2 regions of the Phyllobacterium sp. CL33Tsu genome follow, and region 1 is predicted to be linked to the other one. Evidence: riboswitches for the same ligand, from Rfam matches in the RefSeq annotation. Region 1 holds a riboswitch; the other holds the start of a gene.

Region 1 (5,065 bases):
CGCGAGCATGCCGCCCGAAAACGCGGCAATCGGCAAGGTCCAGATGCCGAAGCGATCGCCGAAGATGCTGATCACCGAGACGGCGCCGGCGGCCGCACCCGAGGAGAGGCCGAAGAGGAACGGGTCGGCGAGGTCGTTGCGCGTGACGGTCTGCAGCATCGCGCCGATGACGCCAAGGCCTGCACCGACGCAGAGCGCAAGGATGACGCGGGGCAGGCGAAGGTCGATGATGATGCGTTGCACCGGCGCGGCGACGGACGTGTCGCTGAGACCGGCGGCATTTGCAAGTGCACGCATGACGTCGTCGAGCGGGATCAGGGTCGAGCCATAGGCAATTGAGGCAAGGACAAGGGCGAGCATCGCCACGCTTCCGCCGATAAGCATGCGTCGTTGCGCGGGGGCGAAGCTCATTCACCCCCCTCTGGGCTGCCGCCCATCTCCCCCACAAGGGGGGAGAAAAGCCTGCAGTCATCTCGGCGCAATACCCTGCCGGTGGCGACTGAACTAATCGCCGGAAGCCAATCGATCTCCCCCCTTGTGGGGGAGATGCCCGGCAGGGCAGAGGGGGGCGAGTGGATCATTTCGTCAATGATTTTCGAATGCGTTGCCGCCTTTCCCTCCCCCTTGTGGGGAGGGTGGCTGCGCAGCAGCCGGGAGGGGCATGCCTGGGATGCCTCGAAGGGCTTCGCGGTCGCAAGAACCCCGCCCCGGACCTTCGGTCCGACCCTCCCCACAAGGGGGAGGGAAAGGCGCGAACCCGCAGAGGCCAACGCCTCTTTCGAGTAGCGAATGTGCGAAACCGCCAATCGATCTCCCCCCTTGTGGGGGAGATGCCCGGCAGGGCAGAGGGGGGTGAGTGGATCATTTCGTCAATGACTTTCGTATGCATGGCTCCGCCTTTCCCTCCCCCTTGTGGGGAGGGTGGTTGCGTAACAGCCGGGAGGGGCGTGCCTGTGATGCCTCGAAAGGCTTCGCGGTCGCAAGAACCCCGCCCCGGACCTTCGGTCCCACCCTCCCCACAAGGGCGCGAACCCGCAGAGGCCAACGCCTCGTTCGAGTAGCGCGTGTGCGAAGCCGCCAATCGATCTCCCCCTTGTGGGGGAGATGCCCGGCAGATCATTTCGTCAATGACTTTCGTATGCATGGCGCCGCCTTTCCCTCCCCCTTGTGGGGAGGGTGGCTGCGCAGCAGCCGGGAGGGGCGTTGCTGGTCACCCCTCAAAACGCTTCCGGGTGCATCGCACGAGCTATCTTGCCGATAGCCTCGATATTGGCAGGGCCGGGCGTGATCTCGGCGTAGCGCAGAGCGACGAAGCGTTCGTTCTTCACCGCATCCGTCTCCTTCATCGCCGGGTGTGATTTGAGGAAGTTCAAAAGCTTCTGATAGCCGGCATCATCCTGATAATCGAGAAGGACGAGGAATTGGGGGTTGCGCGCGGCGACCGTTTCCCACGACGTCGTGCCCCAGCTCGTCTCCATGTCGTCCATGATGTTGACGCCACCGGCTTCGCGGATCAATGCCGACGGCATGGCGAACTTGCCGGCCGTGAACGGCTTGTCCTCACCGGAGTCATACAGGAAGACGCGGGTGTCGCCGTTCCCGCCGATCTTGCCCTTGATCGCGGCAAGCTCCGCCTTCCAGCCAGACACCAGCTTGTCGGCCTCGGCGTCCCTGCCGAAAATCTTGCCGAGCTTTTCAATATCGCCATACAGCAGATCCATCGAGGCGGCGGGACGATTCTTGTCGAGATGAACGCAGCTCTCCGTCAGGACGAGCGTCTTGATACCGTAGGGGGCGAGCGTGTCCGGTGTAACGTCGCCGCCCGGCTTCATGCCGTAGTACCAGCCGGCAAAGAAGAAATCGGGATTGGCGGCGACGAGGTTCTCGATGGTCGGATATTTGGGTGCAAGCTCGGGGATCGAACCTTGCTGCCTCTTGAACGCTTCATCTAGCTTGTACCAGCCGGTGATGCCGGTCACGCCGACGATCGAGGGCTGGAGGCCGAGCGCGAAAGCCATCTCGCTCATGTTGATATCCTGGATGACGGCGCGTTTCGGCGCCGCGTCGAAGGTCAGCGGCGTGCCGCAATTGTCGACAGTGACCGGAAAGGCATATGCCGGCGCGGATAGCAGCGTGAGCGCGAGTGCGATGAGGGCTTTTTTCATGGGAGTCTCCGTGACTTATCAGATTGAACGGGGCCGGGAACGTCGAACACCATGAGTTCGCGGTCCTGATGCGGGTGGCGCAGGCGCAGGACGTCGAGGTCGAACACGTCGCTGACGATCCGCGGGGTCAATGTCTCGTTGGGCGTGCCGGTGGCGACGATCTTGCCGGCATGCATGACGGCGACATGGCTGGCGAACGGCGCGACGAGCGGCAGGTCGTGCAGGACGGCGACGGTGGTGATGCCGAGCCCGGAAACGAGCGAAAGCAGGGCGCTGCGTGCCTTCGGATCGAGGTGATTGGTCGGCTCGTCGAGAAACAGGATCGCCGGTTGCTGGGCGAGAGCGCGCGCCAGCTGCAGCCTCTGCCGCTCGCCGCCGGACAGCGAACCAACCGTCCGCGCCGCAAATGACTCTACGCCGGCACGATCCATGGCTTCCCCAACAATCTCGCGGTCCGTCGCGGCGCTGTAGCGCCCGCCATGCGGAATACGGCCAAGCGCTACATAGTCGATGGCGCGCAACTGGCGGTCCGGCGTATCCGTCTGGCCGACGAGGGCGAAGCGGCGTGCCCGATCCAGCGGGGTCAAGCGGTTAATATTCTCGCCTTCAATGTGAATGGCCCCGCTTGTCGGCGCCGCAAGCCCCGCCAGCATCCGCAGCAGCGTGGATTTGCCGGCGCCGTTCGGACCGATGATGGCGAGCCGCGATCCGCGTGAAATTTGCAGCGATGCAGCTTCAACCAGGCACTTGCCGCCGATTCGATAGCTGACCGTGTCAGCGCTGAGAAGGATGGAATTCATGGCTGGCGTTTTCCGGCAATCGAAAATTTTCGCACCCAGGAAACTTCGATCAAATTATGTAATGTTATATCGTATGATAGCAAACGCGAAGTAATGTCAACCGGCAGGATCCAGCCAGGGTGCGGGCACAGGCGATGATGATGATGAGGGTCGATGTGCATACCTGTCCTTCATGAGGACAGGAACAGGGAACGTGGATATTCCAATCACGGCACGCCTCAGCAGTTGCTCAAGGTCATCCGTAAACGGCAACATCGCATCGCTCCCGGTACACCCCGTCCGGTTCGAATCATTTGCTTGATGGCAGGTCTCCTGGCTCGCGGGTCTCAGCTTTGCCCGGCCTTCCCGATCGTTCGATCAGTGGCATCGTCAGGCAACGCTCGCCGCTTACAGTTGCGGGGGCAGCCACGGTCTCGGTCCCTATTGGGTACGCCTCACCGTGTTCCCTTTTCATCTCCGGTGTTGTCATCCCGGAGAAACCATCGGCGCGGATGCTATGCGGGGATTTCTCCGCTGGCAAGCACGTTTATACGGCAAAATTCTCAAGTGCTAAAATAATTGGCAATAGGACATTTTAAGACGTGCCCTATGAAAGAGAGTAGTTTAGGTTTCAGTTTGTTTCGCGCGATGCGCGGCCAGTTATTTGAGGCGATATGGCAATTCACGCTGCGGTCTACCATCTGACGCACTATAAATATGACCGTCCGATCATGCTCGGACCTCAGGTCATTCGCCTGCAGCCTGCGCCGCATTCGCGTACGAAGGTTCTCAGCCACTCCCTAAAAGTCAGTCCTTCCAATCACTTCGTCAACCTGCAGCAGGATCCCTACGGGAATTTTCTCGCCCGCTTTGTGTTTCCCGAGCCCGTCACCGAACTGAAGATCGAGGTCGACCTCGTTGCGGACATGACGGTCTACAATCCCTTCGATTTCTTCGTCGAGCCCATCGCGGAGACGTGGCCCTTCGCCTATCCTGAGGATATCCGGGACGACCTCTCGATCTATCTGAAGCCGGAGCCAACGGGTCCGCTGCTGAGCGCGTTTCTTGCAACGGTCGACCGCAACCCGACCAATACGGTGAATTTCGTCGTCGACCTCAATGCGCGTATCCAGCGTGAGGTTGGCTATGTCATCCGCATGGAAACCGGCGTGCAGGAGCCCGATACGACGCTGGGCGTCGCGACCGGTTCCTGCCGCGATTCCAGCTGGCTGCTCGTACAGGTCCTGCGCCATCTCGGCATCGCGGCCCGGTTCGTCTCCGGCTATCTGATCCAGTTGAAACCCGATCTCGTCGCCCTTGATGGCCCGGCGGGCACGAACAAGGATTTCACCGACCTTCACGCGTGGTGCGAGGTTTATCTGCCGGGCGCGGGCTGGATCGGACTTGATCCGACCTCGGGCCTTCTGACCGGCGAAAGCCATGTTCCGCTCGCCGGAACGCCGCACTACAGAAACGCCGCACCGATTTCCGGCATGGCCGAACCCGCCAATGTCGAGTTCAATTTCGACATGCATGTGACACGGGTCTCCGAACACCCGCGCATAACCAAACCGTTCTCGGACGAATCCTGGGCCGCGCTTGATGCTTTGGGCGACAAGGTCGATGCGATGTTGACGCAGCGCGACGTGCGGCTGACCATGGGCGGTGAGCCTACCTTCGTGTCGATCGACGATTTCGAATCCGGCGAATGGAACACCGATGCGGTCGGCCCGACCAAGCGCGAAAAGGCCGACATGCTGATCCGCCGACTGCGCGATCGCTTTGCGCCCGGCGGCTTCCTGCATTACGGGCAGGGCAAATGGTATCCGGGCGAAAGCCTGCCGCGCTGGACCTTCTCGCTCTACTGGCGCAAGGACGGCAAGCCGATCTGGGTCGATCCGAACCTCATCGCTGCCGAAAACAGCAAGGGCGAGATCAAGCCGGCGGACGCCGAAAAGCTCTTGACCGGCATGGCGAACGTTCTTGGCGTCGAGACGGAGATGGTCGCGCCGGCATATGAGGATCCGGCCGAGTGGCTGGTCAAGGAAGGCAATCTGCCGGCCAATGTCGATCCCTCCAATTCCAAACTCAAGGACCCGGAAGAGCGCAGCCGCATGTCCC
Region 2 (5,065 bases), on a different contig from region 1:
GCGGCTCGATCCTCGAAATGCCGGATGCCGATCTCGACTTTGCCCTCGACCTCAACGTTCGCGCGATGATCCGTACGATCAGGGCGGTGCTGCCCGGAATGATCGAGCGAAAGGATGGCGCGATCGTCAACATGTCTTCCGTTGCAAGCAGCGTGAAAGGCGTGCCGAACCGCTTCGCCTACGGCGTGACCAAGGCCGCGGTGCTCGGTCTGACCAAGGCGGTGGCCGCCGATTACATCACGCAAGGTATTCGCTGCAACGCGATTTGCCCGGGCACGGTCGAAAGCCCGTCGCTGGAGCAGCGCATGCGCGCCGGGGGCGACTATGAGACGACGCGTGCGGCATTCATCGCCCGCCAGCCCATGGGACGCCTCGGCTTGCCGGAAGAGATTGCCGATCTTGCCGTCTATCTTGCCGGCGCGACCTACACGACCGGTCAAGCCTACAATATCGATGGCGGCTGGACCGTCTAACCAAAGGAATAAACGATGAAATTTCTACGCTATGGCGCCCCCGGACAGGAAAAGCCCGGCATACTCGACACTAAGGGCCAGATTCGCGATCTCTCGGGGAAAGTCAGCGACCTTTCGGGCGCCGTACTCGATCCAGCAGCGCTGGCAAAGCTGGCCGATCTCGATATGGATGGCCTTCCGCTCGTCGAGGGCGCCCCGCGCCTTGGTCCCTGCATTGCCGGCACCGGAAAGTTCATCTGCATCGGCCTCAACTATGCCGACCATGCAGCAGAATCCGGGATGGCCGTGCCACCGGAACCCGTGATCTTCATGAAGGCGACCTCCGCCATTGTCGGGCCGAATGACGACCTGCTCATACCGCGCGGTTCGGAAAAGACCGACTGGGAAGTGGAACTCGGCGTCGTCATCGGCCGTACCGCAAAATATGTCAGCGAAGCCGACGCGCTCGACTACGTCGCCGGCTACTGCACCGTCCATGACGTCAGCGAGCGCGCGTTCCAGATCGAGCGTGCCGGGCAATGGACCAAGGGCAAGAGCTGCGACACGTTCGGGCCGACCGGTCCGTGGCTGGTAACGAAGGAAGAGATCGCCGACCCGCAAAACCTCAAAATGTGGCTCACCGTCAATGGTGAGACGATGCAGAACGGCTCGACAAAAACCATGGTTTACGGCGTTGCCTTCCTCGTCTCCTATCTCAGCCAGTTCATGAGCCTGCAGCCCGGCGACATCATCTCGACTGGTACGCCGCCCGGTGTCGGGATGGGCATGAAGCCGCCGCGCTATCTCAAGGCGGGCGACGTCATTGAGCTTGGAATTGAAGGCCTTGGCAACCAGAAGCAGGTGGCGCGCGCCGACACCTGATCATTTGCGACAAACCAAAATTGAAAACGAGATTACTGGGCAATTTCAGGAGCAAGACATGACCCGCATCACCGATCTTCGGGTTTTCGACATCCGTTTCCCTACGTCGCAGGGGCTTGACGGTTCCGACGCGATGAACCCGGATCCGGATTATTCGGCGGCCTATGTCGTTCTTGATACGGACACGGATGGTCTTGCCGGGCACGGCCTCACATTCACTATCGGGCGCGGCAACGAGATTTGCTGCCTCGCCATCGAAGCGATGAAGCATCTCGTCATCGGACTTGAACTCGACTGGGTGAAGGAAAATCCGGGACGCTTTTGGCATTTCATCACTGGCGACAGCCAATTGCGGTGGATCGGGCCGGACAAGGGCGCCATGCATCTTGCCACCGGCGCCGTCGTCAACGCCGTCTGGGACTTGCTGGCCAAGGAAGCCGGCAAACCAGTCTGGCAGCTGGTCGGCGAGATGACGCCGGAGGAAATCGTCAACATTGTCGATTTCCGCTACCTGACCGATGTTCTGACCCGCGACGAGGCACTCGACATTCTGCGGAAAGCGGATGCCGGTAGGGCCGAACGCATCGCTGCCCTCAAGGCCGAAGGCTATCCTTGCTATACGACCTCCGCCGGTTGGCTGGGCTATTCCGATGAAAAACTGCGCCGGCTTTGCCAGGAGGCCGTCGACGCCGGCTTCAACCACGTCAAGATGAAGGTCGGGCGCGATCTCGAGGATGACATCCGCCGGCTGACGATTGCCCGCGAAGTGATCGGGCCTGATCGTATCCTGATGATCGATGCCAACCAGGTCTGGGAGATCAACGAGGCCATAGACTGGGTGAAGAAGCTTGCCTTCGTCAAGCCGTACTTCATCGAGGAACCGACGAGCCCGGACGATGTCGCCGGGCATCGCAAGATTCGCCAGGCGATCAAGCCGGTCAAGGTGGCGACCGGCGAGATGTGCCAGAACCGGATCATGTTCAAGCAGTTCATCGCTGAAGGTGCCATCGATGTGGTCCAGATCGATTCCTGCCGCATGGGCGGGCTCAACGAGGTGCTGGCGGTGCTGCTGATCGCGGCGAAATACAATCTGCCGGTCTGGCCGCATGCGGGTGGGGTTGGCCTCTGCGAATATGTGCAGCATTTGTCGATGATCGACTACATCGCGGTATCGGGCACCAAGGAGGGGCGGGTCATCGAATATGTCGATCATCTGCATGAGCATTTCGTCGATCCCTGCGACATTCGCAATGCCGCCTATATGCCCCCTTCGATGCCCGGGTTCTCGATCGAGATGAAGCCGGAATCGATCAGGCAATATCTGCATCGCCCAATGGTATGATCGGCGTCTGTGCCATAAATCGACAGCGCTTGGGGTCAAGGGTGCGGCGCACCATTTGACCGAAATGCTGCGTGTCGCCGTTCGTAAATGGGATGTCGTTTCCGCACCTATTCTTTTCCAAAGCCCGATGCTTTTATCGTGACCACTTGAGGTGCCGCTTTCTAGGGAAGGCGGAGAATTGGGAAGCCGGTTAAAACCCGGCGCTGCCCCCGCAACGGTAGTGGAGTAAAACGCGGCAAAACAGCCACTGGGAGTGCACCCCGGGAAGGCGCCGTGAAGTCTGAGAAGGCAACTCCAGAGCCCGGAAACCAGCCTTGAGGGAAAAAACCGACTGATCGCGGTGGGCGATCAAGGAGCATGGCTTTGTGCGGTCGACAAACGTTGGCTGTACGGACGTTCTTCTCCGTCACCACCAGTCAGTTCTTTGCAGGCTTAAGGCGAGGACGCGACATGGACATTCGCAATGAACTTCTCCGGAATCTCAGAACCCGGAAACCGGGCTACGGACTGGAACAGGCTTTCTACTCGGACCCAGACTATTACCGTCTCGACATGGAGACGATTTATTATCGCGACTGGCTGTTCATCGGCCATGATTGCGAAGTCGCCAAACCCGGCAATTATTTCACCGTGCAGGTCGGCGACTACCCCGTCGTCATCGTTCGCGACCGTCAGGGACAGATTCGCGCCTTCCACAATTCCTGCCGTCATCGCGGCTCGCGCATCTGCGCGGGTGACAAGGGGAGCTCGGCAAAGCTCGTCTGCCCCTATCACCAGTGGACGTACGAGCTCGATGGACGTTTGCTTTTTGCCCGCCAGATGGGAGACGATTTCGACGCGAGCCAGTTCAGTCTGAAAACGGTGCATTGCGAGAGCGTCGGCGGCTACATCTTCATCTGCCTGGCGCAGATCGCGCCCGATTTCACCCCGACACGCACCCTGCTCGAGCCGTACCTTGCGCCACACCGGCTGACGGAGACCAAGGTCGCCTTCCAGAGTTCGATCGTCGAGAAAGGCAACTGGAAGCTCGTCTGGGAGAATAACCGCGAGTGCTACCATTGCGCCGGCAACCATCCTGAGCTTTGCAAGACCTTCCCGGAGGCGCCGAGCGCCACCGGAATTCAGGGTTCGAAGGAAGATCCGGAAATGGTATCGCACTGGGACAAGTGCGAGGCTGCCGGTTTGCCAAGCGTATTCCGCATCGCTGAAGATGGGCAGTATCGGGCGACCCGTGTTCCGCTCATCAACAATGCCGAGAGCTATACTCTATCGGGCAAGCGCGCAGTCGGCCGTCAACTCAGCGACGACGTCAACGCCAGGAGCATAGGTTCACTGCTCCTCTACCATTATCCAACGACCTGGAATCACATCCTTGGCGACCATGCGATCTCTTTCCGTGTCTTGCCACTCGGTCCGAACGAGACGCAAGTCACGACCAAGTGGCTGGTTCACAAGGATGCGGTCGAGGGCGTCGATTATAATCTCGAAGATCTGACGCATGTCTGGCTGGAAACCAACGATCAGGACCGTCGCATCGTCGAGGAAAACGCGTTCGGCATTCGCTCGCCGGCCTATGAACCCGGTCCCTATTCGGTCGAGCATGAAGGCGGCGTCCTTCAATTCCTGGAATGGTATAGCAATGCCATGGAAGCGCGGCTTTCCGGCGATACGAAACTCAGCAGGGTTGCTTGAATGAACATTGGCGTTTCCCAGAATTATCCGCACCTCGACCAGATGCAGCCGTGGAACGACCGGCTGCATCTTCTCGAATGTCTTTCGGTCGTCGAGGAAGCGCCCAATGTGAAGACCTTCACCTTCCGCTCGGATAATCATAACTGGTTTCGTTATGAGCCTGGCCAGTTCATGACCTTCGAGCTGCCTGTGCAACCGGAAGCGGTTTTGCGCACCTTTACATTGTCATCGAGCCCCTCCCGACCCTTCACCGTCGCCGTGACGGTCAAGGCGCAGGAAGATAGCATCGGCACGCGCTGGATGCTCGATCATCTCATGCCGGGCGTGCGCCTCAAGGCCTTTGGCCCGCTCGGCGACTTTTCGATGCGCAAGCATCCCGGCAGCAAGTATCTCTTCATATCAGCCGGCTCAGGCATCACGCCCATGATGTCGATGACGCGCTGGATGCATGATTGCGCGCCGCAGAGCGATATCAATTTCGTTACCTGCGCGCGGCGTCCGAGCGATATCATTTTCCGCAAGGAACTCGAATATCTGACGAGTTGCATGCCGAACCTGAAATTGACCTTCCTCATCAAGGAGCACGAGATGGGGCAGGTCTGGACCGGCATACGCGGCAGGCTCGAAACGCCGAAGCTGCCGCTGCTCGCCCCGGACTTCAAGGACAGGACCATTTTCTGCTGCGGTCCGGTAAGCT

What was found. Region 1 has a riboswitch for cobalamin ahead of BM074_RS01785 (ABC transporter ATP-binding protein). Riboswitches for the same ligand answer to the same signal wherever they lie in the genome.
Region 2: another riboswitch for cobalamin. It lies ahead of BM074_RS18540 (aromatic ring-hydroxylating oxygenase subunit alpha); the one in region 1 lies ahead of BM074_RS01785 (ABC transporter ATP-binding protein).

Annotation. Positions count from the first base shown of each region.
Region 1 covers NZ_FORJ01000001.1:347,109-352,173, reverse strand. The annotation lists gene BM074_RS01805 (FecCD family ABC transporter permease) at 1-411, opposite strand, end outside; gene BM074_RS01790 (ABC transporter substrate-binding protein) at 1,218-2,165, opposite strand; gene BM074_RS01785 (ABC transporter ATP-binding protein) at 2,162-2,965, opposite strand; cobalamin riboswitch at 3,250-3,464, opposite strand; gene BM074_RS01780 (transglutaminase family protein) at 3,619-5,065, shown strand, end outside.
Region 2 covers NZ_FORJ01000005.1:327,508-332,572, reverse strand. The annotation lists gene BM074_RS18555 (SDR family oxidoreductase) at 1-473, shown strand, start outside; gene BM074_RS18550 (fumarylacetoacetate hydrolase family protein) at 489-1,334, shown strand; gene BM074_RS18545 (L-fuconate dehydratase) at 1,393-2,676, shown strand; cobalamin riboswitch at 2,809-3,008, shown strand; gene BM074_RS18540 (aromatic ring-hydroxylating oxygenase subunit alpha) at 3,127-4,368, shown strand; gene BM074_RS18535 (FAD-binding oxidoreductase) at 4,369-5,065, shown strand, end outside.